2 regions of the Streptomyces sp. NPDC000941 genome follow, and region 2 is predicted to be linked to the other one. Evidence: riboswitches for the same ligand, from Rfam matches in the RefSeq annotation. Region 2 holds a riboswitch; the other holds the start of a gene.

Region 1 (14,123 bases), on a different contig from region 2:
CTGCACGGTGGGTGCGTGCGTGGTGCGGGGTGGGCGGGGGTGCGGGGTGTGCGCCCCCGCCCACCTTCCGGGCCCGTTACTTCTTCAGGTCCGGGTACAGCGGGTGCTTGTCGGCGAGCGCGGTGACGCGCGCCTTCAGCGCCTTCGTGTCGTGGGACGGCAGCAACGCCTCGGCGATGATGTCGGCGACCTCGCGGAAGTCGTCGGCGGTGAAGCCGCGGGTGGCCAGCGCCGGGGTGCCGATGCGCAGACCGGAGGTGACCATCGGGGGGCGCGGGTCGTTCGGGATGGCGTTGCGGTTGACCGTGATGCCGATCTCGTGGAGGCGGTCCTCGGCCTGCCGGCCGTCCAGCTCCGAGTCGCGCAGGTCGACCAGGACGAGGTGGACGTCGGTGCCGCCGGACAGCACGGCCACCCCGGCCTTGGCCACATCGGGCTGGGTGAGCCGGTCGGCCAGGAGCCGCGCGCCTTCGAGGGTGCGCTGCTGGCGCTCCTTGAACTCCTCGCCCGCCGCGATCTTGAAGGCCACGGCCTTCGCCGCGACCACATGCTCCAGCGGACCGCCCTGCTGACCCGGGAAGACCGCGGAGTTGATCTTCTTGGCCAGTTCGGCCGTGGAGAGGATCACGCCACCGCGCGGGCCGCCGAGGGTCTTGTGGGTGGTGGTGGTCACCACATGGGCGTGCGGCACCGGGGAGGGGTGCAGCCCGGCCGCCACCAGACCGGCGAAGTGGGCCATGTCCACCATCAGGTACGCGCCGACCTCGTCCGCGATCCGGCGGAAGGCCGCGAAGTCCAGCTGGCGCGGGTACGCCGACCAGCCCGCGATCACCAGCTTCGGGCGGTGCTCCTTGGCCAGCCGCTCGACCTCGTCCATGTCGACCAGGCCGGTCTCGACGTCCACGTGGTAGGGCACCACGTTGTAGAGCTTGCCGGAGAAGTTGATCTTCATCCCGTGGGTGAGATGACCACCGTGCGCCAGGTTCAGGCCCAGGATGGTGTCACCGGGGGAGAGCAGGGCGAACATCGCGGCCGCGTTCGCCTGGGCGCCGGAGTGCGGCTGGACGTTGGCGGCCTCGGCGCCGAAGAGCGCCTTGACGCGGTCGATGGCGATCTGCTCGACCACGTCGACGTGCTCACAGCCGCCGTAGTAGCGGCGGCCCGGGTAGCCCTCGGCGTACTTGTTGGTCAGGACCGAGCCCTGGGCCTCCATGACCGCGACCGGAGCGAAGTTCTCCGAAGCGATCATCTCCAGGGTGGACTGCTGGCGGTGGAGTTCGGCGTCGACCGCGGCGGCTACGTCCGGGTCGAGCTCGTGCAGGGAGCTGTTGAGAATCGACATCAGGGTCCCGATCGAAGGAGAGGGTCAGTTTTCGGTGAAGGCGGTGTACTCGTCGGCGGAGAGCAGCTCGTCCGGCTCGCCCGTCACCCTCACCTTGAACAGCCAGCCGCCCTCGAAGGGGGCGGAATTCACCAGCGCCGGGTCGTTCACCACGTCCTCGTTGATCTCCGTGACCTCGCCGGTGACCGGCGCGTAAAGATCGCTGACGGACTTCGTGGACTCCAGCTCACCGCAGGTCTCACCCGCGGTGACCGCCGTGCCGACCTCCGGAAGCTGGACGAAGACGACATCGCCGAGCGAGTTGGCCGCGAACTCGGTGATACCGACCGTCGACACACCGTCCTCGCCGGCGGCCGACAGCCACTCGTGCTCCTTGCTGTAACGCAGCTGCTGGGGGTTGTTCATAGGTCCGATTCTCCTGGATATGGGGGAGTGCTTGGGAAACGCGTCTTGCCTGATGGGACAGGCGGTGCGGGCGGGGGCACCGCCCAGCGGTAGCTGGGGGCATGCGCGGGATGGCGCGCCGCCGGCAGGTGACGGGCTCAGCGCCGCTTGTAAAAGGGGAGGGCCACGACCTCGTACGGCTCATGGGTACCGCGGATGTCCACCGACACCCCCGCCGTCCCCGGCGCGGCATGCCCGGCGTCCACGTACGCGATCGCGATCGGCTTGCCGAGGGTCGGCGAGGGCGCGCCCGAGGTGACCTCGCCGATCACCGCGCCGTCCGCGCCGACCACCGCGTACCCGGCGCGCGGGACCCGGCGGCCCGCCGCGACCAGGCCGACCAGCACCCGCGGCGGGTCGGTCTCGGCCCGCCGCGCCGCCGCCTCCAGGGTCTGGCGTCCGACGAAGTCACCGGGCTTGTCGAACTTCACCACCCGGCCGAGCCCCGCGTCGAAGGGCGTGGTGGCGCGGGTCAGCTCATGCCCGTACAGCGGCATCCCGGCCTCCAGGCGCAGCGTGTCCCGGCAGGAAAGACCGCACGGGACCAGCCCGGCCGGGGCCCCCGCCTCGGCCAGCGCCTGCCACAGCCGCTCGGCGTCGCCCGGCGAGACGAACAGCTCGAAGCCGTCCTCGCCCGTGTAGCCGGTACGGGCGATCAGCGCCGGGACGCCCGCGACCGTGCCGGGCAGGCCCGCGTAGTACTTGAGGCCGTCCAGATCGGCGTCGGTCAGGCCCGCCAGGATCGTCGCGGACGCCGGGCCCTGGACGGCGATCAGCGCGTACGCCTCCCGGTCGTCCCGTACGGCCGCGTCCAGGCCCTCGGCGCGCTCGGTGAGCACGTCAAGCACGACCTGGGCGTTCGAGGCGTTGGCGACCACCAGGAACTCCTGCTCGCCGAGGCGGTAGACGATCAGATCGTCCAGGATGCCGCCGTCGGCGTCGCAGATCATGGTGTAGCGGGCGCGGCCGACGGCGAGCGCCGACAGATGGCCCACCAGCGCCCGGTCCAGGGCGGCGCCGGCCTGCGGACCGGTCAGTGTGATCTCGCCCATATGGGAGAGGTCGAAGAGGCCGGCGCGGGTGCGCACCGCGGTGTGCTCATCGCGCTCGCTGCCGTAGCGCAGCGGCATGTCCCAGCCGGCGAAGTCGGTCATGGTGGCGCCCAGCGCGCGGTGCACCGCGTCCAGGGCGGTGCGGCGGGGGCTTGAGGCATGGGGCATGGGTGCTGGCTCCAGGGCGGGACGGCTACGAGGACGACGGGGAACGTGTCCTCCCCATCTGTCATCGGAACCTGAGAGGTTCGCCGTGACCCACTCCTTCGAGCGGTCCGGCTTGCACCGTGGGTGGAGCCACGCCAGCGGCTCGCTTTTCAGATCTGCCTCGTCCACGCGGTATCGGGGCCTGAGAGATTCAAGGGAGGACTTGCTCCTTCGGCGCCCCGGACGGCCGGCACTGCTGCCGGTGGCCGAGGACTCTCCCGCGCGGATTCAAGCGGCCGGTATGGAGTTGCGCGCAACATCATCGCACGTACGCCCGAGAAGGGAAGAGCCGAGCGGGCAGAACCGGTTTCACCCCGGGACACCCGGACTCACAGGGCATGAAGGCCCAGCCCACAGGAATACCACCTTGCTGGACATTACCTTTTCTTGACACTCTTCGGGAACGAGCCGCAGTGACCGACCTAGGAGGACGATCACGGTGCACGGGCAGGGGCAGGGTACGTACGCGACGACGACATGGGGGCCCCTGCCGGTGAGGCAGGGCACGGCGCCGACCGCAGGTGCGCTCAGGCCGGGGCGCAGGGCGCCCGTGCACGATCTGCGCCGCGGCGACGGCGACGGCGACAGCGACGACGGCGGCGGCGGCGGCACGGCCGCGACCGGGCCCGGCGCGCGCGAGCTGCGCTACCGCGCGGGGGACGTGGTGGTCGCCTCCGGGCTGCCCGGCAGCGGCAAGACCACCATGATCGGTCGGGCCGTGCCCCGCCTGGACCAGAGCGGGCACGCCGTACTGCGAGTGGACTCACAGGACACCCGCGAGCGCTGGGAGCGGCGGCTGCCCCGCTGGCTGCCGTACGCCCTCTACCGCCCGCTGGTGCGCTACGCCCACTACGCCGGGCTGCGCCGGGCGCTGCGCTCCGGCGCGAGCGTCGTGGTGCACGACTGCGGCACGCTCTCCTGGGTCCGCCGCTGGCTGGCCCGCGACGCCCGGCGCACCGGCCGCCGGCTGCACATGGTGCTGCTGGACGTGGAGGCCGCGGTGGCCCTGGACGGGCAGGCCGCCCGCGGCCGCGGGGTCTCCCGCTACGCCTTCGGACGGCACCGCCGCGCGGTGGGGCGGCTGGTCGCCGCCGCCGAACGCGGACGGCCGCCCGAAGGCTGCGCCTCGGTGGCGCTGCTGGATCGGGCGGCCGTGAGCGCGCTGCGCCGTATCGGCTTCGAGTGACGCGCGGCGGGATGGTGGAGCGCTGCCGTCAAGGAGCCTCGACGGTCGCCTCGACCGGGTGGGGCAGCGGCATGGGGAGCACGGAGTCGTCCTCGGCCAGCTTGGGCGTGGTGGGCTCGAGAGCGGACAGGGGGCTGGGGGCCGTCGTGCTGGGGCGCTGCGTACCGGGCTTCTTCATGTCCGGTTTCGTGGCGGGCTTCTGAGCGCCGGGCTTGTCGGTGCCGGGCTTCTGGGCGCCGGGCTCGTCGGTTCCGGGCTTGGCGGTGCCGGGGTCCGCGGGGGCGGCGGGCTCGTCGGTGCCGGGCTTGGTGTCGCTGGGCTTGGTGTCGCGCTTCCCCGCCTCCACCTTCTTGGCGTCCTGCTTCTTGCCGTGGTCGTTCTTGGCGTGGTCGTCCTTGGCGTGGTCGTTCTTTCCGTGGTCCTTCTTGCCGTGCTCGTCGTCGCCGGGCTCGGGGGTGGTGTGCTCCGTGGCGGCCGCCATCGTGATGGGCCGGGAGGCGAGCGCGGACGCGTCGTCGGCGAGGGTCGACGCCTCGTCCGGCAGCGGCAGCATCGGGGGCGTCATCGGCTCGCCCATCCCCGGGAGCGGGCCGACGAGGGAGCTGATCAGCTCGATGATGGCGTCGGCGATACGGGGGAGCGCCGCGGCGGCCGCGGCCTCGTCGCCGGCGGCGATGGCGTCCAGCAGGTCGTCGATCGCCCGCTGCAGCGCGTCCAGCGGGTCGGTCGAGACGTCCGTGGGCTGGGCCTGGGGGGTGAGCGGCGGCATCTGGGCCTGTCCCTGCCCGGCGGCCTGCCCCTGTCCGGCCTGCCCCTGTCCGGCCTGTTCCTGATCGGCGGCCTGCGGCGGCACGGTGATCTGGCCCTGGTCCTGACCCTGGCCCTGGTTCTGCCCCTGGTCCTGGTCCTGGCCCTGGTTCTGGCCTTGCTTCTGGCCCTCGTTGGGGTCGTCCGACGGCATCCGGTCGCGAACGTGCTCCCGGCCCTTCTCCTGGACGCGCGCAGACGCCCGCGGAGTCATGGCCGCCTCGGCCGACTTGCGGGCGGCCTTCACCGCGCTGTCGATCGCCGCCGCGTGCTTGACCAGATCGGCCTCGGAGAGCATCCCGTTGGGGGCCTCCTCCACCGCCTTGGCCAGGTCCGTCACCCGCTCGAGGAGGGCCCGCAGATCGTGCATGGCCTGGACCTGGGCGGGACTCATCCGGGTGTCGGCGAGCGCCGCTGGGGTGGGGGCCGGGGCCTTGGAGCCGGCCGAACCCCCGGACCCGGCGGCCGCGGCCGCGGACAGACCTGCGGTGCCGAACAGAAGGGAGCCGGCCATGACGGAGGTGACGAGTACTTCGGCCTTGCGGGACGCGCGGATCATGAGACCTTCCTTCGCTGTGGGTGACGTACGGGCGTACTCGACACCACGGTGCGAAGAGCGCAAACCGTACGCAACTCGACGATTACTGTCCGAAGCGGTCGCAAGTCGCCTGTCTTCGGTCATCGCCCACCTCTCGACCTGGGGATTTGCTGTGGAGATCGACGGCCCCCGATGCCGCCCGGCGATGCAGCCGTTAGGGTGCCTGTGCAGGTCCGACGAGATGGCGGTTGAGCGGAAATGAACATCCCGGAGCAGCACGGTCCAGCACCGGCTCACGGCGGGTTTTCTGACGGTGTGTCCTCTGGAATTCCGGCGTCTCCGGCGTTTGCGGCGTTTCCGGGCAATGAGCTGGAAGAGGTGCTGGTCGCCGCGGTCGACATCCCCGGCGCCGGCGCCCGCATCGTCGAGACCCTGGCCCGCAGCCGGATCTGGGTGCCGCTGCCCAACGGGGGCGGCCCGGACAGCAACGGCCTGGACCTGCCCACCATGGAGATCGAAGGCGGCGCGTATGTGCCGGTGTTCAGCTCCGAACAGCAGTTCCTGCAGATCGTCGGCGCCCATATGGCGTTCACCGTCGCCCCGGCCGTCGAATTCGCCCGCGGTCTGCCGCCCCAGCTCGGTATCGCGGTGAACCCCGGCGGCCCGGTGGGCGTCCCGCTTCCGCCGCTGGCCGTGGCCGAGCTGTGCCGGGCCGGGCGCAGCGAGCTGGACGGTCCGGCCACCGGCGGCCGGGTGCGCCTCTTCGAACCGGACTGGCAGGACGAACCGGTCGACTTCCTGGCCGCCGCCGGGCTCGAGTTCGGCAAGGTGGCCGGGTTGCGGACCGCCCGGCGCGCGCTGGCCAGTGTCGAGGGGGAGCCGCCCGCGCTGTTCGTCGGCGTCGAGCTGGACGTTCCGGGCCCGGAGGGCCAGGCCACCGCCGTGGAAGCGCTCGGCCGCGCGCTCGGCGCCGTGCCGTTGCCGTGGACGGTCCAGCTCGTTCTGCTGGACATCGCGCAGGATCCGGTGACGGACTGGATACGGGAACGGGTGCGACCGTTCTACGACCGTGACCGCTGAGTCGCCCGGGAGACCACTGCAAGGGCCCGTAAGCTGGTTGGATTACTGGTGTCGGGGCGCGGTCGCGCGCCCCTGACCAAGTGTGTGGACAGGCCGAGAGAGGGGCGGACCCAGGTGAGCGCGGGAGGCGGCCACGTCGAGCGGATGCTGCAGCAGGTCGCTCCCGGCCGGTACGACGCCTACGAGTCACTGCTGTACGCGCTCGCCGAAGGCCAGGTCTGGATGCTGCTGTGGCACGGCAGCCCCGGCTCGCCCGACGCGCAGTACGGAAACATGGACGTCGCCGGGCTCGGCTACGCCCCCTGTGTGACCTCCGCCCAGGAGCTCGCCGCCAGCGGCTGGAACCGCGCCCATGAGGTCGTGGGCGGGCGCCAGATCGCGTCCTCCCTCTTCCCCGACCGCTACGGCCTGTGGCTCAACCCGCATGCCCCCGGCGGCGGCGTCGGCATCCCCTGGCTCGATCTGCGCCGAATCGCCCGCGGCCTGGAGCTGTTGCCCGCGGGGCCGCTGCGGCTCAGCGAGCCCGCCATTGAAATCCCCCAGTTCTACGCCCTGTTGGGGCAGAACGCGCACCGCACGGCCGCGGTGCGGTCGCTGCGCCGCGCCTGGGTGCAGCCCGCGCTCGGCGCTCCGTATCTGGCGATCGGGCTCGACCTGTTCGACACCGGCGCCGCCGGGGTGGAGGCGGCGCGGACGATGATGAGCCAGTCGGTCGGCGCGGTGCCCGACGGGCTGCCGGTCTCCACGGTCGCGATGTCCGACGAGTACGACCCCGTGGCCCTGTGGATGCGGGCCAACGCCAGCCCGTTCTTCAACCGTGACGCCTTCGGCGCGGCCCAGCCCGGCCCGCCCGCCCCCTCGTACGGCTATCCGCCGCAGCAGGGCGGCCGTCAGTCCGGGCCCGCCCCGAGCACCTGGTAACACCCCTGTCATACCCCCGTCATCGGCCCCGCCCACCGGACGGCTTGCACCGCTGAGCGGAGTTGCGGTCCGGATAACGGAACACCTCTCGCCACATCACGGTTAGGCATCCATTGCCCGGATGCACTGGCGGGTGATCACGAGCGCGATGAAGACTCCCGCAACGGGAAGTGTCTGTACCTGCGGGTAGTGCGTGCTTCCCCTTCACTAAACTTCCGCACCACGAGCACCATATTCACCTGCGTTTGTGAACCACGCCGCTACAGCGGCAGGTCGTGGGCCGGTCACCACCGGTCGAGAGGGGTCCCCACCACGATGACGGCACCAGTGCACGGCACGAGCACGGATGCGGAACCGGCCGCGCCCGTCGATGTCGCCGCGGATGTAGTCAAGGCCTCGGTCGAGGGCAGGTCGCTGCGCCAGATCGCCTGGATGCGCCTGAAGCGGGACAAGCTGGCGCTGGCCGGCGGGGCCGTGGTTCTCTTCCTGGTGCTGGTGGCCGTCTTCGCGCCGCTGATCGTGAGCCTGCTGGGGCACCCGCCCAACGAGTTCCACCAGGAGGAGATCGACCCGCTGTTCGGCACCCCGAAGGGCTCCTGGGGCGGTATCAGCTCCGACTTCCTCTTCGGTGTCGAACCGTCCAACGGCCGCGATGTGTTCAGCCGGGTTGTCTACGGCGCGCGGATCTCGCTGCTGGTGGCCTTCCTCGCGGCGGTCGTCGCCGTGGTGCTGGGGACTGTCTTCGGCGTCATCGCGGGGTATTTCGGCGGCTGGGTTGACACCGTTATCAGCCGGGTGATGGACATGCTGCTGGCCTTCCCGCAGCTGCTGTTCATCATCTCCCTGGTCTCGGTGCTGCCGAACGATCTGCTGGGGCTGTCCGGCAGCGGGGTGCGCATCGCGATCCTGGTCTCCGTGATCGGCTTCTTCGGCTGGCCGTACGTCGGCCGCATCGTGCGCGGCCAGACGCTGTCGCTGCGCGAGAAGGAGTACGTCGAGGCGGCGCGCAGCCTGGGCGCGGGCCGGCGCTACATCCTCTTCCGGGAACTGCTGCCCAACCTGGTGGCGCCCATCACCGTCTACGCCACGCTGATGATCCCCACCAACATTCTCACCGAGGCGGCGCTCAGCTTCCTGGGCGCGGGCGTGAAGCCACCGACCGCGTCCTGGGGGCAGATGCTCTCCGATGCCGTCGGCACCTACAAGGACGACCCGATGTTCATGATCATTCCGGGTCTGGCGATCTTCATCACCGTGCTGGCGTTCAACCTCTTCGGCGACGGCGTCCGAGACGCCCTCGACCCGAAGGGAACGCGTTGATGGCGCCCCGCGCGACCGCGGCCCAGCCGCACCGAAACGAATCTGCCCCTGCCGCACCGTCAGTCAGGCGGCGGTCACCCGATGGTTCTCCGGCGCCATGCCAAGGACCGATATCCCGGAGGTTGCACGAAACAATGAAACCCCTACGTTCCTCGAGAAGTAGGCGGATCGCCGGTGCGGCGGTCGTCGTCGGGGCCCTGATGGCCACTGCGGCCTGCGGCGGTGACAAGAACGACGACAAGAGCGAGGGCGCCGGGTTCAACGCCGCGACGAAGGGCATCGCCAACGCGTCGACCAAAACGGGCGGCACGCTCAAGTTCATCAACAAGCAGGACTTCGACTCGCTCGACCCGCAGCGGCAGTACTACGGCTTCGCCTGGGACTTCTCGCGCTTCTACGCGCGCCAACTGATCACCTACGCGCCCAAGCCGGGCAAGGCGAGCAACGAGCTGGTCCCCGACCTGGCCACGTCCAACGCCAAGATCAGCGACGGCGGCAAGACGTACACCTACACCCTGCGTGACGGGATCACCTGGGAGGACGGCTCGCCGATCACCTCCCAGGACATCAAGTACGGCATCGAGCGCATCTGGGCCAAGGAACTCATCTCCGGTGGTCCGGCCTATCTGCGCCAGGTCCTGGACCCCGATGGCAAGTACAAGGGCCCGTACAAGGACAAGACCAAGGACAAGCTGGGCCTGAAGGCGATCGAGACGCCGGACGCGAAGACCATCATCTTCCGCCTGCCCAAGCCCAACGGTGACTTCGAGCAGATGCTGGCGATGCCCACCGGCTCGCCCGTGAAGGCGTCCAAGGACACCGGCGCCCAGTACACCAACCAGCCCTTCTCCTCCGGCCCGTACAAGGTCCAGTCGTACAAGCCGGGCAAGGGCGCGGTCCTGGTCCGCAACGACAAGTGGAAGAAGGAGTCCGACCCGATCCGCCCGGCTCTGCCGGACAAGGTCACGGTGGACCTCAACTCCAACCTCGACGCCGTCGACGAGCGGCTGATCAAGGGCGACTACGACGTCTTCCTCAGCGCCACCGGCATGGGCCAGGCCGGCCGCAGCGAGGCGCTCAAGCAGCACAAGGGCAACGTCGACAACCTCGAGACGAGCTTCGTCCGGTACGTGGACTTCGCCACCAAGGTCAAGCCGTTCGACAACATCCACTGCCGCAAGGCGGTCTTCTACGGCGCCGACTACACGTCGCTGCAGACCATCCGCGGTGGCCCGCAGGCCGCCGGTGACATCGCCACCACCATGCTCCCCAAGAGCATCGCGGGCGCGGACGACTACGACCCGTACGGCATCCTGTCGCGCAAGGGCAAGCCGGACGCGGCCAAGGCCAAGGACGAGCTGAAGCAGTGCGGCAAGCCGGGCGGCTTCTCCGCCAACATCGTCGCTCGAACCGACCAGCCGAACGAGGTCAAGGCCGCCGAGGCGCTGCAGGAGTCGCTGGGCAAGGTCGGCATCAAGCTCCAGGTCGAGCCGATCGACGGTGCCTCCTCGGCGAGCATCACCGGCTCCCCCTCGGTGATGAAGAAGCGCAACCTGGGCCTGTCCATGACCGGCTGGGGCCCCGACTTCCCGACCGGTCAGGGCTTCGAGCAGCCGCTGATCGACGGCCGCTTCATCCAGCAGACCGGTAACTACAACGTCTCCGAGACCAACGACCCGAAGATCAACGGACTCTTCGACACGGCGCTCAAGGAGACGGACCCCGCCAAGGCCGGCGAGTCCTACAAGGAGATCAACCACAAGATCGCCGACCTCGCCGTGCAGATGCCCTTCCTCTACGAGAAGAACATCACCTGGCGCAGCTCCCGGCTGACGAACGCCTTCTCTTCGGCGGCCTACAACGGCCGTTACGACTACTCCCAGCTCGGCGTCGTCAAGTGATGGTTCGCCAAGCGACCGTCACACCCCACCATCGCCGAACCGTATAGGCCCGAAGGGCAGGTGATGGCCGCGGGTGGTGGTCCGGGAGTCCCCTGATCGGGGGCTCCCGGGCCGCCGCCGGGCCGCGCACAGTGCTTGCATATGTCATCCGGCGCTTGTTCGCCGTCATCATGATGCTGTTGGTCGTCACACTCACGACCTTCGCCATCTTCTTCATGATCCCGAAGTGGGCCGGTTCCGATCCCGCGCTCCTCTTCGTCGGCAAACAGTCCGACCCGGAGGCCATCGAGGGCATCAGACAGAAGCTGAGTCTCGACGATCCGCTGCTGGTGCAGTTCTGGCACTTCGTCGAGGGTCTGTTCGCCGGTCGTGACTATGCCAACGGCAACGATGTCACCCACTGCCCCGCGCCATGCTTCGGCTACTCCTTCCGCACCGAGCAGGCGGTGTGGCCGCAGCTGACCGACGCCATGCCGGTCACCCTCTCGCTCGCCGCGGGCGCCTGTGTGCTGTGGCTGGTCGGCGGCGTCAGCGCCGGCGTCGTCTCCGCGCTGCGCCGGGGCACCCTGTGGGACCGCGCGGCGATGGGCGTCGCCCTTGCCGGTGTCTCGCTCCCGATCTACTTCACCGGTCTGCTCTCCCTGGCCATCTTCAGTTACCAGTTGAACTGGGTCGACGTGGACTACAAGGGGCTCACCGAGGATCCGGCCATGTGGTTCCAGAGTCTGATCCTCCCCTGGATCACCCTCGCGTTCCTCTACGCCGCGACGTACGCCCGGCTCACCCGGGCCACCATGCTGGAGATCATGGGCGAGGACTACATCCGCACGGCCCGCGCCAAGGGTCTACGGGAGCGGGTCGTCATCGGACGGCACGCCATGCGCTCCACCTGGACGCCGATCCTCACCCTGCTCGGCCTGGACCTCGGCGCCCTGCTCGGCGGTGCGGTGCTGACCGAATCCACCTACAACCTGCCGGGCCTCGGCCGACTCGCGGTGACCGCGATCAGCAACAAGGACCTGCCGGTCATCCTCGGCGTCACCTTGATGGCGGCCCTGTTCATCGTGGTGGCCAACCTCATCGTGGACCTCCTGTACGCCGTCGTCGACCCGCGAGTGAGGCTCGGATGACCGATATCGAAAAGTCCGGGTCCGACAAGCCCGCCGAGCTCGACAAGCCCGAGAAGACCGGGAAGCCCGAGGAGACCGGGAAGCCCGAGGAGACCGGGAAGCCCGGGAAGACCGGCGATCTGCCGGCCACCGGCACCGCGCTCGGGGAGGTCGCCGCGGCCGGCTCCCCGGCCCCCACCACCTTCCTCGAGGTGCGCGACCTCAAGGTCCACTTCCCGACGGACGACGGTCTGGTCAAGTCGGTGGACGGGCTCAGCTTCCGGCTGGAGAAGGGCAAGACGCTCGGCATCGTCGGCGAGTCCGGCTCCGGCAAGTCCGTCACCTCGCTGGGCATCATGGGTCTGCACACCGCCGGGCAGTACGGCCGGCGCAAGGCGCAGATCTCCGGCGAGATCTGGCTGAACGGGCAGGAGCTGCTGGGCGCCGACCCGGACGAGGTGCGCAAGCTGCGCGGCCGTGAGATCGCGATGATCTTCCAGGATCCGCTGTCGGCGCTGCACCCCTACTACACCATCGGCCGCCAGATCAGCGAGGCGTACCGGGTCCACCACGACGTCACCAAGGACGTGGCCCGCAAGCGCGCCATCGAGATGCTGGACCGCGTCGGCATCCCGCAGCCGGACAAGCGGGTGGACAGCTATCCGCATGAGTTCTCCGGCGGTATGCGGCAGCGCGCGATGATCGCGATGTCGCTGGTCAACAACCCCGAGCTGCTGATCGCCGACGAGCCGACCACCGCCCTGGACGTCACCGTGCAGGCGCAGATCCTCGACCTCATCCGGGATCTGCAGAAGGAGTTCGGCTCCGCGGTCATCATCATCACCCACGACCTGGGCGTCGTCGCCGAGCTCGCCGACGACCTCCTGGTGATGTACGGCGGCCGCTGCGTCGAGCGCGGTCCGGCCGAGAAGGTCTTCTACGAGCCCCAGCACCCCTACACCTGGGGCCTGCTCGGCTCGATGCCGCGTATCGACCGCGACCAGACCGAGCGCCTCATCCCGGTCAAGGGCTCCCCGCCCAGCCTGATCAACGTGCCGTCCGGCTGTGCCTTCCACCCGCGCTGCCCGTACGCCGATGTGCCCAAGGACAACATCACGCGCACGGAGCGGCCGGAGCTGCGTGTGGCCGGAAGCGGCGACCACTTCTCCGCGTGCCATATGGCGCAGGAGGAGCGCACGCGGATCTGGACCGAAGAGATTGCGCCGAAGCTGTGACGGACACGAAGGATCCGAAGATGACGGTCCCGGAGCAGGCGACCACCACCCCCGAACCGCTGCTCAAGGTGTCCGGCCTGGTCAAGCACTTCCCCCTCAAGAAGGGGCTGCTGCAGCGGCAGGCCGGCGCGGTGCAGGCGGTGGACGGCCTGGACTTCGACGTACGGCCAGGGGAAACCCTGGGCGTGGTGGGCGAATCGGGCTGCGGCAAGTCCACCATGGGGCGGCTGATCACCCGGCTGCTGGAACCCACCAGCGGGAAGATCGAGTTCCAGGGCAAGGACATCACACACCTCGGCACCGCCGGGATGCGGCCGATGCGCCGCGATGTGCAGATGATCTTCCAGGACCCGTACTCCTCGCTGAACCCCCGGCACACGATCGGCACCATCGTCTCGGCGCCGTTCCGGCTCCAGGGGGTCAAGCCGGAGGGCGGCATCAAGGCCGAGGTGCAGCGGCTGCTGTCGGTGGTCGGCCTCAACCCCGAGCACTACAACCGCTATCCGCACGAGTTCTCCGGCGGCCAGCGCCAGCGCATCGGCATCGCCCGGGCGCTCGCGCTCAAGCCCAAGCTGGTGGTGGCGGACGAGCCGGTCTCGGCGCTGGACGTCTCGATCCAGGCCCAGGTGGTCAACCTGCTGGACGACCTCCAGGAGGAGCTCGGCCTCACGTATGTGATCATCGCGCACGACCTGTCGGTCATCCGGCATGTCTCGGACCGGATCGCGGTGATGTACCTCGGCAAGATCGTCGAGCTGGCGGACCGCCAGGACCTGTACGAGCGGCCGATGCACCCGTACACCAAGGCGCTGCTCTCGGCGGTGCCGGTGCCGGACCCCAGGCGGCGCGCGAAGCGTGAGCGGATCCTGCTCAAGGGCGATGTCCCCTCACCGATCTCGCCGCCGTCCGGCTGCCGCTTCCACACCCGGTGCTGGAAGGCGACCGAGGTGTGCAAGCAGCAGGAGCCGCCGCTGATCGCGC
Region 2 (14,123 bases):
CGTAGTGCGATAGGTATGTGGGCCATCGGGGTGCGCCAGTCGGCATGACCGTCGTCTCTTCAAGGAGGACGCTTCCGACATGAAGGCCGTCGTGATGGCGGGAGGCGAGGGTACTCGCCTGCGCCCGATGACCTCGACCATGCCAAAGCCGTTGCTGCCAGTGGCCAACCGGCCGATCATGGAGCATGTGCTGCGGCTGCTCAAGCGGCATGGTCTGTGCGAGACCGTGGTGACCGTCCAGTTCCTCGCGTCGCTGGTCAAGAACTACTTCGGGGACGGCGAGGAGCTCGGGATGGAGCTCACGTACGCCAATGAGGAAAAGCCACTCGGCACCGCCGGCAGCGTCAAGAACGCGGAAGAGGCACTCAAGGACGATGCCTTTCTCGTGATTTCGGGTGATGCCCTGACTGATTTCGACCTCACCGAGCTGATCAATTTCCATAAGCAGAACGGGGCGCTGGTCACGGTCTGTCTGACCCGTGTGCCCAATCCCCTCGAGTTCGGCATCACCATCGTCGACGAGGGCGGCCGGGTCGAGCGGTTTCTGGAGAAGCCCACCTGGGGTCAGGTCTTCTCCGACACCGTGAACACCGGCATCTATGTGATGGAGCCGGAGGTCTTCGACTATGTCGAGCCCGATGTTCCCGTCGACTGGTCCGGTGATGTCTTCCCGCAGCTGATGAAGGAAGGCAAGCCGATTTACGGCTATGTCGCCGAGGGCTACTGGGAGGACGTCGGCACCCACGAGAGCTATGTCAAGGCCCAGGCCGATGTGCTCGAGGGCAAGGTCGATGTCGAAATCGACGGCTTCGAGATCTCCCCGGGGGTATGGGTCGCCGAGGGCGCCGAGGTGCATCAGGACGCCGTGCTGCGCGGCCCGCTCTACATCGGCGACTACGCGAAGGTGGAGGCGGACGCGGAGATCCGCGAGCACACGGTCGTCGGGTCCAACGTGGTCGTGAAGAGCGGTTCCTTTCTGCACAGAGCCGTGGTTCACGACAATGTGTACGTCGGTCAGCAGGCCAATCTGCGCGGCTGCGTCATCGGAAAGAACACCGACGTCATGCGGGCGGCCCGGATCGAGGACGGCGCGGTCATCGGTGATGAATGCCTGATCGGTGAGGAATCGATCGTCCAGGGCAATGTCCGGGTGTACCCGTTCAAGACAATCGAGGCCGGCGCCTTCGTCAACACGTCGGTCATCTGGGAGTCGCGCGGTCAGGCCCATCTCTTCGGCGCCCGCGGCGTGTCCGGGATCCTGAACGTGGAGATCACCCCGGAGCTCGCCGTACGGCTGGCCGGCGCCTATGCCACGACCCTCAAGAAGGGCTCGACGGTCACCACCGCGCGTGACCACTCCCGAGGTGCGCGGGCGCTCAAACGAGCCGTGATCTCGGCTCTCCAGACCAGCGCCATCGATGTGCGGGACCTGGAGAATGTGCCGCTGCCCGTGGCCCGCCAGCAGACCGCGCGTGGTAGCGCCGGCGGGATCATGATCCGTACCTCGCCGGGCGTGCCCGACTCCGTCGACATCATGTTCTTCGACGAGCGCGGCGCCGATCTGTCCGCCGCCGGGCAGCGGAAGCTGGACCGGGTGTACGCGCGCCAGGAGTACCGGCGGGCGTTCCCCGGAGAGATCGGCGACCTCAGCTTCCCCTCCAGCGTCTTCGACTCGTACACGGGCTCCCTGCTGCGTGCCGTGGACACCAGCGGTATCGCGGAATCCGGCCTCAAGGTTGTCGTGGACGCCACGAACGGCAGCGCCGGGCTCGTTCTGCCCAGCCTGCTCGGCCGGCTCGGCGTCGACGCGCTGACCATCAACCCAGGCCTGAACGAATCGCGTCCCACCGAGACGGCTGAGGCGCGCCGCTCGGGTCTGGTGCGGCTCGGTGAGATCGTGGCCTCGGCCCGCGCGGCCTTCGGCGTGCGCTTCGACCCGGTGGGCGAGCGGCTTTCGCTGGTGGACGAGCGGGGGCGGATCGTGGAGGACGACCGGGCCCTGCTGGTCATGCTGGACCTGGTGGCCGCGGAGCGGCGCAGTGGCCGGGTGGCGCTGCCGGTGACCACCACCCGTATCGCCGAGCAGGTGGCGGCGTACCACGGCACGCAGGTGGAGTGGACGACGACCGCGGCCGACGACCTGACCCGGGTCGCCAGGGCGGAGGGCACGATCTACGGCGGGGACGGGCGGGGCGGCTTCATCATCCCCGAGTTCAGCAGCGTCTTCGACGGTACGGCGGCCTTTGTACGCCTCATCGGTCTGGTGGCCCGTACCCAGCTCACCCTGAGCCAGATCGACGCCCGTATTCCGCGCGCCCATGTCCTGCACCGGGATCTGGCCACTCCGTGGGCGGTCAAGGGGCTGGTCATGCGCCGTGTGGTGGAGGAGGCGGGCGACCGGTCGGTCGACACCACCGACGGGGTGCGGGTGGTCGAGGCCGACGGCCGCTGGGTCATGGTGCTGCCCGACCCGGCGGAGGCGGTCACCCATCTATGGGCGGAGGGACCGGACGACGCGTCCGCGCAGGGGCTGCTCGATGAGTGGTCCGCCGTGGTGGACAGCGCCGGGCGCTGATCCGTTCCCCCTGGTGGGGAGCGTCTGGGAGCCCGTAGGCGGTCCCCGGGCGCACAAGGGGCTGCGCAGCCGCCCATGGCCTGCCTCCGGCGCGCCGGTGGGGCCATTCGGCGGCTGCGCCCCCGACGTGCGACGATGTGCGGCATGCCGCAGCAGCCCCCCGTTCGGAGCACAGCTCCGCCGAGCCCTCGTCCACGTCTCGACGCGTCCATGTCGCTGCTGACCAACGTGATGGACCACAGTCTCGACGAGGGGTATGCGGAGGCTGCCGCGCGCCGTGGTACGGAGGGGCGGCGGGGTCTGCCGCGCACCCTGCGCGGCAGGCTGGTGCTGGCGGCGGGGCTGCTGCTGGCCGCGGGCATCGTGACCATCGGCGCCGACGAGGCCCGGATATCGGCGCCCAAGCTGGCCAAGGACCGGGAAAAGCTGATCGACCGCATCGAGTCGGGGAACTCGAACGCGGACGACCTCCAGAAGAGCCTGGACAGGCTCCGCGGGGAGGTCGACGACCGGCAGCGGCAGGCGCTGGACCAGCACGGCGGGGACAAGGGCGAGCTGCTCGCGCTGCTGTCCGGGGCGACCGAGGTGAAGGGCCCCGGGGTCAAGCTGGTCGTCAATGACGCCAAGGAAGCCGACCAGGGCGGCGGAGGACCGCGGCAGAGCACGGGCTTCTCCGATACGGGGCGGGTGCGCGACCGCGATCTGCAGCGGGTCGTCAATGGCCTGTGGGAGTCCGGCGCCGAGGCCGTCTCGATCAATGGACAGCGGCTGACGGCCCTGTCGGCGATCAGGGCCGCGGGGGACGCCATACTGGTCGACAACAAACCGCTGGTGCCGCCCTATACGGTGCTCGCGGTGGGGGACGGACGGCGGCTGAGCACGACCTTCCAGGACAGTGCCGACGGACAGTACCTGCATGTACTGCACGAAAACTACGGCGTCAGCACGAGCATTTCCGCCGCGGACGAGGTGCGGCTTCCGGCCGCGCCGAGTCTGATCGTACGAACCGCAGAACCGATAGCCGGTGGCGCCCGGAAGGGCGGCACCGACACAGGGAAGGGCACATCTTGATCGCCGTATTGGGCCTCGTCGTGGGAGTCGTGGTCGGACTTTGGGTCCAACCCGTGGTGCCGACGGTGGTCGAGCCCTATCTGCCGATCGCCGTCGTCGCCGCGCTCGACGCGGTGTTCGGCGGCTTCCGGGCGATGCTCGACGGGATCTTCGACGACAAGGTCTTCGTCGTCTCGTTCCTGTCCAATGTGGTGGTCGCCGCGCTGATCGTCTTCCTCGGCGACAAGCTCGGGGTCGGCGCCCAGCTGTCCACCGGCGTCGTGGTCGTGCTCGGCATCCGGATCTTCTCCAACGCCGCCGCCATCCGCCGCCATGTCTTCCGGGCGTGAGCCGATGACGACTGACGACACGGCGGAGGAGCCCAGGCAGCCCCGCGAGCCGGCCGAGCGGCCCGATCGCCCGCAGGAGCCTCGTACGCCCGAGAGCAGCCCCGATGCGCGACGGGAGAGGGCCGAGGGGGAGCGGCGGGAGACCGCACCGGCCCCTGAGCCGGCCGAGGGCCCTGGCGAAGAGTCCGGTGAGGGGCCCGGAGACGGTCCACAGGACCGCGCGGAGCCCGAGGCGGTCCAGGAGGTCCAGGAGGCGTCCAACGGCCGTCAGCGGCTGGTGAAGGGTCTGTGGCCGCCGCGGCTGACGCGGGCTCAACTCATCGTCGCGCTCCTGCTGTTCGGCCTCGGCCTCGGTCTGGCCATCCAGGTGCGCTCGACCAATGACAACAACAACGTGCTGCGCGGCGCCCGGCAGGAGGACCTGGTGCGGATCCTCGACGAGCTGGACAACCGCACCCAGCGGCTGCGGGACGAGAAGCAGCGGCTGGAGACGCAGCGGACCGAGCTGGAGAACAGCTCGGACCGGGCCGAGGAGGCCCGTAAGCAGACGGCCCAAAAGGAGCAGCAGCTCGGTGTCCTCGCGGGCACCGTCGCCGCCGAGGGGCCGGGTATCACGATGAAGATCGACGCGTCGAAGGGCACCGTGGAGTCGGACATGCTGCTCGACGCGGTCCAGGAACTGCGTGCCGCCGGGGCCGAGGCGATCCAGATCGGCAAGGTGCGGGTGGTCGCGAGCACGTACTTCACGGACGTCGGCGGCGCGGTCGAAATCGATGGACGGAAAGTGACACTGCCGTACGTGATCAAGGTCATCGGCAAGCCGGAGGATTTGGAGCCGGCCCTGAACATTCCGGGCGGAGTGGTGCAGAGCCTGGAGAAGGAGCAGGCCACCGTGTCCATCGAGCGCTCGAAGAAGATCGTCGTCGACGCCTTGCGGTCCGCGAAGCGGCCTGACTACGCTCGGTCGTCGTCGCGGTGAGGTGGTCAGGTATGGGAGTCTCGCGGCCATACGACGAGGACGCGGGGGGTCGGCGTACCGGAAGAGTCGCGCGTGATGGAAACTGTCTGGTGGTCACGGACGTTGTGAGGATGTCCGGACCGTCTGGTGTGTGCATCGAGGGTTTGCCCTGCCCCACGGGCGGGTCTGTTTCAGTCAAGGGGAATCGCCCGTGAAGTTGTTCGGGAAGTTGTTCGGCAAGAGCGCGCGTCAGGACGGCAGCAGCACCGCCCGCCATCGCGCTCATCGTGCCCCAGAGGAGAGCGGGGTGAGCGAGGAGCGTCCGCTGTTCCGGGACGGCGGCGGCATTCCGGGTGGTCAGGGCGCGTCTTCTGTTGACCCTTCCGCGTCCGGACGCATAGGTTTCGGGGAGCCATCGACCGCGAACACGGGCGGAGGGTTCGGCTTGCCGGTATGTCAGAGGTGCGGCCATCAGAACGCCCAGGACAGCCGTTTCTGCTCCAACTGCGGCGCGCCGCTGCGGGGCCAGGCTCCCTCCGAGCGTGCTTCGGAGACCACGTCCACCATTTCGATCTCCGGTCTCGAGGCATATGACGCCGAGGTGACCGGGCAGACTCCGCTGCCCTCGCTCTCCCCGGAGGCTCAGGCGGCCGTCGATGCGCTGCCCCCGGGGTCCGCGCTGCTGGTGGTCCGCCGCGGGCCGAACTCCGGCAGCCGCTTCCTGCTGGACAGCGATGTCACCACGGCCGGCCGTCATCCGCAGAGCGACATCTTCCTGGACGACGTGACCGTCTCGCGCCGCCATGTGGAGTTCCGCCGCGGTCAGGACGGTTCCTTCACCGTCGCGGACGTCGGCAGCCTGAACGGGACGTACGTCAACCGTGAGGCGATCGACTCGGCCATCCTGAACAGCGGTGACGAGGTGCAGATCGGCAAGTACCGGCTGGTCTTCTACCCGAGCCAGCGAGGCTTCGGTATCTGACCCGTCAGGGGAGGTCCATGCTTCAGACACCGTCGGGCGGTGCCGACACCGGCACCGCCCCCGCGGGCGGCCGAGCGATGAGCATCGGCACCGTGCTGAATCTGCTGCGGGACGAATTCCCCGAGGTCACCCTCTCCAAGATCCGTTTTCTGGAGGCCGAGGGCCTGGTCGAGCCGCGGCGCACACCCTCCGGCTACCGCAAATTCAGCCCGCAGGACGTGGAGCGGCTCGGCCATGTGCTGCGTATGCAGCGTGACCACTACCTGCCGCTGAAGGTCATCCGGGAGCATCTGGACGCCCTGGAGCGGGGAGAGCGGCCCCAGCTGCCCGCCGAGGCCCCCGGCGCCCTGCCGGAGGGATCATCGGCCGAGGAGGGGCTGGAGGGCGCCGTGGAGCGCCCTACGGCCGCCCGGGTGGGCCGGGCCGAACTGCTGGCCGCCACCGGGATCGACGAGGGGAAGCTGGCCGAGTGGGAGTCGTTCGGGCTGATCGGTCCGGGTGCGGACGGCGGATACGACATCGAGGCCGTGACCGTCGCCAGGCTCGTCGCGGACCTGGGTCGTTTCGGTCTGGAACCACGTCATCTGAGGATCATGAAAGCCGCCGCGGAGCGCGACGTGGGACTCCTCGAGCAGGTGGTCGCCCCGCTGCGGCGACACCCGAATCCGCAGACCAGAGCCCATGCGGAGGCCAGCGCCCGGGAGCTGGCCGAGCTGTCCGTGCGGCTTCATGCGGCCTTTGTCCAGTCCGCTCTGCGGGCCGGTTCCCGGTGACCGGCTCGGTCCCGACTATCCAAACCGGCCGGGCACGTCCTAGGGTTGCTGTGTGAACGAGCTCGACGTCGTGGGTGTCCGGGTGGAGATGCCCTCCAACCAACCGATCGTGCTCCTGCGCGAGGTAGGAGGCGACCGCTACCTCCCCATCTGGATCGGACCGGGAGAGGCGACGGCGATCGCCTTCGCTCAGCAGGGCATGGCTCCGGCGCGCCCGCTGACCCACGACCTCTTCAAGGACGTGCTCGACGCGGTCGGCCAGCAGCTCACCGAAGTCCGCATCACGGACCTGCGCGAGGGTGTCTTCTACGCGGAGCTGGTGTTCGCCAGCGGCGTGGAGGTCAGCGCCCGGCCGTCCGACGCCATAGCGCTGGCGCTGCGCACCGGCACGCCGATCTACGGCAGTGACGGGGTGCTGGACGACGCGGGGATCGCCATCCCGGACGAGCAGGAGGACGAGGTGGAGAAGTTCCGCGAGTTCCTCGACCAGATCTCGCCCGAGGACTTCGGCACGAGCAGCCAGTGAGCCCGGCCGGCGAGCCATCGGCGGCCAGGGAGCGGTGGACCGTGAGCTGTGCCGAAGCTGTGCTGTCCGCCGGTCTTCGACAGCACATTCGAGTAGCCTTTCCCGCAAGAGGGATACGGGAAACCACCCTTAGGGTGATTATCACTCGGCGTGCCGAGTGTGGCGATCGTTGACGCACCCCGGGTGACTGCCTACCGTCGAGAAGGCAGGTCGAGGACGGAGGTCGGCGTGAGAAGCAGCGGCGACGGCACGGCGGCAGGCGGTCCGTATACGCTCCCCGGGAGCGTACCGGCCGAACCGGTACTGAAGGCTCGGGTGGCTGCACAGGCCACGCCGCCGCGCGAAGGCGCCGTGGCGAAGCCCGAGAAGGTGGGTTATCGCGGGCCGACCGCCTGCGCGGCCGCCGGCATCACCTACCGCCAGCTGGACTACTGGGCGCGCACCGGGCTCGTGGAGCCGAGCGTGCGGCCGGCGTACGGCTCGGGCAGCCAGCGGCTCTACAGCTTTCGGGACGTCGTCGTCCTCAAGATCGTCAAGCGGCTTCTGGACACCGGGGTGTCCCTGCAGAACATCCGGGCCGCCGCCCAGCATCTGCGCTCGCGCGGCCTCGACGACCTCGCCCAGATGACGCTGATGAGCGACGGGGCGACGGTCTACGAATGCACCTCGCCCGACGAGGTGGTCGACCTGCTCCAGGGCGGCCAGGGCGTCTTCGGGATCGCCGTGGGCGTGGTGTGGCGGGACGTGGAGAGCGCGCTGGAGCAGCTCCACGGCGAGCGCGTGGACACCGGCGAGACGCTGGTGGGACAAAACCCCACCGACGAACTCGCCCGGCGCCGCAACCGCGCGGGCTGAGCGCGGAGCCGCCGCCCCCGGTCGTCAGTGCCCGGTTGCCAGTGGCCCGTGGGCCGACTGGCAGTCCAGACGGGTAGTCCCGATTGTCAGTGGCATGCGGCAGCATCTGTAGGTGTGAGGGGTGCGCCGACGATTCTGCATCTGGACATGGACGCCTTCTACGCCTCGGCGGAGCAGGCGGCCAAGCCCAGCCTGCGCGGCAAGCCGGTGATCGTCGGCGGCCTGGGGCCGCGCGGCGTGGTGGCCACGGCTTCCTATGAGGCGCGGGTTTTCGGGGTCCACTCGGCCATGGCGATGGCCCAGGCCCGCCGCCTGTGTCCGAACGCGGCGTATCTCACCCCCCGCTTCTCCCTGTACCGCCAGGTGAGTGACGGGGTGATGGCCCTGCTGGCCACCCTGTCCCCACTGGTCGAGCCGCTGAGCCTGGACGAGGCGTTCGTGGATCTGGAGGCGGGCGGTGTCCCGGCCACGGCCGAGGCGGCGCTGGCCGTGGGGGAGCGGCTGCGCGCGGACATCGTGGCCGCGACCGGGCTGACCGGCTCGGTGGGCCTGGCCGGGTCCAAGATGCTCGCCAAGATCGCCTCCGAGCGGGCCAAGCCCGATGGGCTGGTGCTCATCGAGCCGGGCACCGAGCGGGAGCTGCTGGGGCCGCTGACGGTGCGCACCCTGCCCGGCGTGGGCCCGGCCACCGCGGAGGCGCTGCGCCGGGCCGGGATCACCACCGTCGCCGAGACCCGGGAGGCGGGGGAGGAGGAGCTGGTCCGGTTGCTGGGCAAGGCCCATGGCGCCTCGCTGTACGTCATGGCCTGTGGGCAGGACGATCGGCCGGTCGTGGCCGAGCGGGACGCCAAGTCCGTATCGGTGGAGGACACGTACGACGTCGACCTCACCGACCGCACGCGGGTACAGCTGGAGGTGGCGCGGCTCGCCGACCGGTGTGTGCGGCGGCTGCGCGGGGCCGGCCGTTCGGGGCGCACGGTCGTGCTCAAGGTGCGGCGTTACGACTTCTCCACGCTGACCCGCTCGGAGACGCTGCGCGGGCCGACGGACGATCCGGCGGTGGTGCGGGAGGCCGCGGCGCGGCTGCTGGAAGGTGTGGACACCACGGCGGGTGTGCGGCTGCTGGGAGTGGGCGTGAGCGGTCTGGCGGACTACACCCAGGAGGATCTGTTCGCCCAGGCTGCCGCCGCCCAGGCCGCTCATGAGGCCCAGGAGGCTCAGGAGGCCGCCGGGGGGACGGGCGAGGCCGGAGGGACACCGGAGTCCGCCCTGGCGGCCCTGGCGGCCCTGGAGGACGACGAGGGCGCCGACCGGCCCCGCCGCTGGCTGCCCGGCTGCGATGTGCGGCATGCGGAGCTCGGGGCGGGGTGGGTGCAGGGCAGCGGGGTCGGGCGGGTGACCGTGCGCTTCGAGGAGCCCTGGTCGAGGCCGGGCCGGGTGCGGACGTTCGCGGTCGACGACCCGGCACTGGAGCCCGCGGACCCGCTGCCGCTGCTCCGGCCCGCCGAGAGCGACGCCGACGCCCACGCCCCGGCCGAGGACGAGGGCCGGGGCGAGGGCCAGGGGTCGGGCCACGACCCGGGCTCGGCCCGGGAGCCTCACCAAGGTCAGCCGGTGACGTCCAGGCCGTAGTGGTGGTAGAGCTGCAGCTCCTGCTCGGGCGACAGATGGCGGCCGACCCCGAAGTCCGGCGCGTCCTTGATGAGCGCCCGTTCGTACGGCACCCGCAGCGCGTCGTCGATGACCTGGCTGGGTTCGAGGGGCACGAACACGTCCCGGCTGAACAGGCCGGTGCGTACCGCCGCCCACTCCGGCTCGCCGGTCGCGTCGTCGAGGTAGACCTCGTCCACGGTGCCGATCTTCGCGCCATCGCGGTCGAAGGCCTTGCGGCCGATGAGGGTCCGCGGATCGATGTCGGTCTGCACACTCTCTCCCACAGGTGGCGATTTTTCCATGAATCCCCCTGTTTCCTTGTGATCCCTACGAAAAGCCACAACGCCGCGCGCGTCCACTCGAGCGCTTTCCCCAAAAACCCTGGCGACAGGCTCGCTGGTAGGCTGACGGTGGCTGCAGACCCCGTGCGGGAGAGCTCTCCGCCGACGTCGTCGGAGGCGCCGAAGGAGCAAATCCTCCCCGGAATCTCTCAGGCACACGTACCGCGCGGGTGAGGTCACTCTGGAAAGCAGGGCGGGCCACGGGCGAGTACGGCTCCGGGACCCCTCCTCACCGACGGTGAAAGCCGGCTCGCCGCCCGCGGGCCCGGTGAAGCTCTCAGGTTGAGATGACAGAGGGGGAGGCCGTTCGGGCACCCGCATCGTGGTGCCCCTCGTAGGTCGTACAGACCAGGAGGCCTCGCAGATGACCGCCAATCGCACCTCACTGACCGAGTTGGAACGCGGTACTCCGTTCGAGCGGCGCCATATCGGACCTGACTCCGAGGCGCAGGCCAAGATGCTCGCGCAGGTCGGCTTCGGCTCCCTCGACGAACTCACCCAGGCCGCCGTGCCGGAGGTCATCGGAAGCGCCCAGGAGCTGCGGCTGCCCCCGGCCCGCAGCGAGGCCGAGGTGCTGGCCGAGCTGCGCGGCCTGGCCGAGCGCAACCAGCTGCTCTCCCCGATGATCGGCCTGGGCTACTACGGGACGTTCACCCCGCCGGTGATCCTGCGCAATGTGCTGGAGAACCCCGCCTGGTACACCGCGTACACGCCCTACCAGCCGGAGATCTCCCAGGGCCGGCTGGAGGCGCTGCTCAACTTCCAGACCGTGGTCGCCGACCTGACCGGGCTGCCGACCGCCGGCGCCTCGCTGCTCGACGAGGCCACCGCCGCCGCCGAGGCCATGGCGCTGTCGCGCCGGGTGGGCAAGGTCAAGCAGGGGGTGTTCCTGGTCGACGCCGACACTCTGCCGCAGACCGTCGCGGTCATCCGGACCCGCGCCGAACCCACCGGTGTCGAGGTGGTCGTCGCCGACCTCTCGGCGGGCATACCGGCCGAGGTGGCCGAGCGCGGGGTGTTCGGCGTGCTGCTGCAGTACCCGGGCGCCTCCGGCGCGGTGCGCGAGCTGCGCCCGGTCATCGAGCGGGCCCATGAGCTCGGCGCCGTGGTCACCGTCGCCGCCGATCTGCTCGCCCTCACCCTGCTCACCTCGCCCGGCGAGCTGGGCGCCGATATCGCGGTCGGCAGCAGCCAGCGGTTCGGCGTGCCGATGGGCTTCGGCGGGCCGCACGCCGGTTTCATGGCCGTCCGCGACGCCTACGCCCGCAGCCTGCCGGGCCGCCTGGTGGGCGTCTCGGTCGACGCCGACGGAGACAAGGCGTACCGCCTGGCCCTGCAGACCCGCGAGCAGCACATCCGCCGCGAGAAGGCCACCAGCAACATCTGCACCGCCCAGGTGCTGCTCGCCGTGATGGCCGGGATGTACGCCGTCTACCACGGCCCGGAGGGCCTGCGGACCATCGCCCGGCGCACCCACCGCTACGCGGCCGTGCTGGCCGAGGGGCTGCGGGCCGGGGGCGTTCAGATCGTGCACGGCGCGTTCTTCGACACCCTCACCGCGTATGTCCCGGGCCGGGCCGCCGAGGTCGTCACCGCGGCCCGCGAGGCCGGGGTCAACCTGCGGCAGACCGACGCCGACCATGTGGGCATCGCCTGCGACGAGACCACCGGGCGCGCCCAGCTCGCCGCCGTGTGGTCGGCCTTCGGCGTGGACGGCGGGCTGCCCGCCATCGACGAGCTGGACGCCGCGGCGGCCGACGCGCTCCCCGAGGACCTGCTGCGCGGCGACGTGTATCTGACCCACCCGGTCTTCCACCGGCACCGCTCCGAGACCGCGATGCTGCGCTATCTGCGGCGCCTGGCCGACCGCGACTACGCCCTGGACCGGGGCATGATCCCGCTCGGCTCGTGCACCATGAAGCTCAACGCCACCACCGAGATGGAGCCGATCACCTGGCCGGAGTTCGGGGCGCTGCACCCCTTCGCGCCGGTCGAGCAGGCCCAGGGCTATCTGACGCTGATCCGTGAGCTGGAGGAGCGGCTGGCCGAGGTCACCGGCTACGACAAGGTCTCCCTCCAGCCGAACGCCGGATCGCAGGGCGAGTTGTCCGGGCTGCTGGCCGTACGCGCCTACCACCGGGCCAACGGCGAGGAGCGGCGCACCGTCTGCCTCATCCCGTCCTCCGCGCACGGCACCAACGCCGCCAGCGCCGTGATGGCGGGCATGAAGGTCGTCGTGGTCAAGACCGGCGAGGACGGCGAGGTGGACGCCGACGACCTGCGCGCCAAGATCGAGCAGTACGGCGACGAACTGGCCGTCCTGATGGTCACCTACCCCTCGACCCACGGCGTGTTCGAGGAGCACATCAGCGAGATCTGCGCGGCCGTGCACGACGCGGGCGGCCAGGTCTACGTGGACGGCGCGAACCTCAACGCCCTGGTGGGGCTGGCCCGGCCGGGCCGGTTCGGCGGCGATGTCTCCCACCTCAACCTGCACAAGACCTTCTGCATCCCGCACGGCGGCGGCGGCCCCGGCGTGGGCCCGGTCGCGGTGCGCGAGCACCTGGCGCCGTATCTGCCCAACCACCCGCTCCAGCCCGCTGCGGGCCCGGCGACCGGCGTGGGCCCGGTCGCGGCCGCGCCCTGGGGTTCGGCGGGCATCCTGCCCATCTCCTGGGCGTACGTCCGGCTGATGGGCGCCGAGGGGCTGCGCCGGGCCACCCAGGTGGCGGTGCTCGGCGCCAACTACATCGCCAAGCGACTGGAGCCGCACTACCCGGTGCTCTACACCGGCCCCGGCGGCCTGGTCGCCCACGAGTGCATCGTCGATCTGCGGCCGCTGACCAAGGCGACCGGCGTGAGCGTCGACGATGTGGCCAAGCGGCTGGTCGACTACGGGTTCCACGCGCCCACCATGTCGTTCCCGGTGGCCGGCACGCTGATGATCGAGCCGACGGAGAGCGAGGACCTGGCGGAGCTGGACCGGTTCTGCGAGGCGATGATCGCCATCCGGGCGGAGATCGAGAAGGTCGGCTCGGGGGAGTGGCCCCAGGACGACAACCCGCTGCGGAACGCCCCGCACACGGCGGCCGCGCTCAGCGGGGAGTGGGAGCACCCCTACACCCGGGCGGAGGCGGCCTTCCCGGCCGGGGTGTCGCCGGCCGACAAGTACTGGCCGCCGGTACGGCGGATCGACGGCGCGTACGGCGACCGCAACCTGGTCTGTTCCTGCCCGCCGCTGGAGTCGTACGAGAGCTGACCGGGCGGGTCCGGTCGGGTACGGGGCCGGTGCGGCTGAAGCGCCGGGCCGGCCCCTGAAAATTCGCTAGGCCGCCGTGACGACGCGCTCGGCGTCCAGCGGCCGGTGCGGGGCGATGATCTGCCCGTCCGGCAGAAGCTCACCGGTGTCCTCGAAGCAGAGGACGCCGTTGCACAGCAGGCTCCAGCCCTGCTCGGGGTGGTGCGCCACGAGATGGGCGGCCTCCCGGTCGGCGGAGTCGGCAGACGGGCAGGGCGGCTGGTGCTGGCACATGGAAGGGATCTCTCGCTGCGATGTGGTGAGTGTCCTGTGACTTGCTGCGGCAGTCATGGCCGCCCCCCGTTGGTCAGTCGGTCGGTTGCTCCAAGTGTTGCCCTAAGAGCCGGTTTTCGCACGGATTTCGAGGACCCGTACCCGCTAGATAATGACGCATCGACCCGGTCGGCGGTTCATCCTGACGGGACTGTTACGAGCCCGCAGCGGAGCGCCCCGCGATCCGGGGGATCACGGGGCGCTCGGGCGCGGGCTGCGGCCGCCGCGGGCGGCGCTCGGCCGTGGACGGTGCTCGGCCGCGGGCGGTCAGGCCGAGGAGCCCAGCAGCGGCGTCCGCGTCAGCCGGAGGGTGAGCACCGGCAGCAGGTCCGCGGCGCGGTACGCGCGGTGAGCGGCGATCCCGGGCGGGGCGGGGGTGAGCGGCACCAGCAGATCGGCCGCGGCGAGGTGGCCCTCTTCGGCGTCGACGTCAGGGTCGCCGCGCAGCCACAGCGTCAGCATGTACAGCTCCGGAATGGACAGCAGCCG

Evidence for each region. Region 2 has a riboswitch for glycine ahead of gcvP (aminomethyl-transferring glycine dehydrogenase). Riboswitches for the same ligand answer to the same signal wherever they lie in the genome.
Region 1: another riboswitch for glycine. It lies ahead of gcvT (glycine cleavage system aminomethyltransferase GcvT); the one in region 2 lies ahead of gcvP (aminomethyl-transferring glycine dehydrogenase).

The regions. Positions count from the first base shown of each region.
Region 1 covers NZ_JBSFMM010000001.1:32,211-46,333, reverse strand. The annotation lists gene glyA (serine hydroxymethyltransferase) at 77-1,342, opposite strand; gene gcvH (glycine cleavage system protein GcvH) at 1,367-1,747, opposite strand; gene gcvT (glycine cleavage system aminomethyltransferase GcvT) at 1,885-3,006, opposite strand; glycine riboswitch at 3,166-3,276, opposite strand; gene ACWDSL_RS00195 (AAA family ATPase) at 3,539-4,231, shown strand; gene ACWDSL_RS00190 (hypothetical protein) at 4,260-5,597, opposite strand; gene ACWDSL_RS00185 (enhanced serine sensitivity protein SseB) at 5,835-6,656, shown strand; gene ACWDSL_RS00180 (enhanced serine sensitivity protein SseB C-terminal domain-containing protein) at 6,801-7,577, shown strand; gene ACWDSL_RS00175 (ABC transporter permease) at 7,893-8,897, shown strand; gene ACWDSL_RS00170 (ABC transporter substrate-binding protein) at 9,032-10,798, shown strand; gene ACWDSL_RS00165 (ABC transporter permease) at 10,954-11,928, shown strand; gene ACWDSL_RS00160 (ABC transporter ATP-binding protein) at 11,925-13,142, shown strand; gene ACWDSL_RS00155 (ABC transporter ATP-binding protein) at 13,163-14,123, shown strand, end outside.
Region 2 covers NZ_JBSFMM010000229.1:2,386-16,508, reverse strand. The annotation lists gene ACWDSL_RS44045 (sugar phosphate nucleotidyltransferase) at 80-2,575, shown strand; gene ACWDSL_RS44040 (DUF881 domain-containing protein) at 2,720-3,646, shown strand; gene ACWDSL_RS44035 (small basic family protein) at 3,643-3,975, shown strand; gene ACWDSL_RS44030 (DUF881 domain-containing protein) at 3,980-4,954, shown strand; gene ACWDSL_RS44025 (FHA domain-containing protein) at 5,085-5,915, shown strand; gene ftsR (transcriptional regulator FtsR) at 5,933-6,688, shown strand; gene ACWDSL_RS44015 (bifunctional nuclease family protein) at 6,741-7,214, shown strand; gene ACWDSL_RS44010 (MerR family transcriptional regulator) at 7,443-8,069, shown strand; gene ACWDSL_RS44005 (DNA polymerase IV) at 8,184-9,701, shown strand; gene ACWDSL_RS44000 (PRC-barrel domain-containing protein) at 9,677-9,994, opposite strand; glycine riboswitch at 10,141-10,238, shown strand; glycine riboswitch at 10,240-10,364, shown strand; gene gcvP (aminomethyl-transferring glycine dehydrogenase) at 10,428-13,322, shown strand; gene ACWDSL_RS43990 (DUF5999 family protein) at 13,389-13,595, opposite strand; gene ACWDSL_RS43985 (hypothetical protein) at 13,902-14,123, opposite strand, start outside.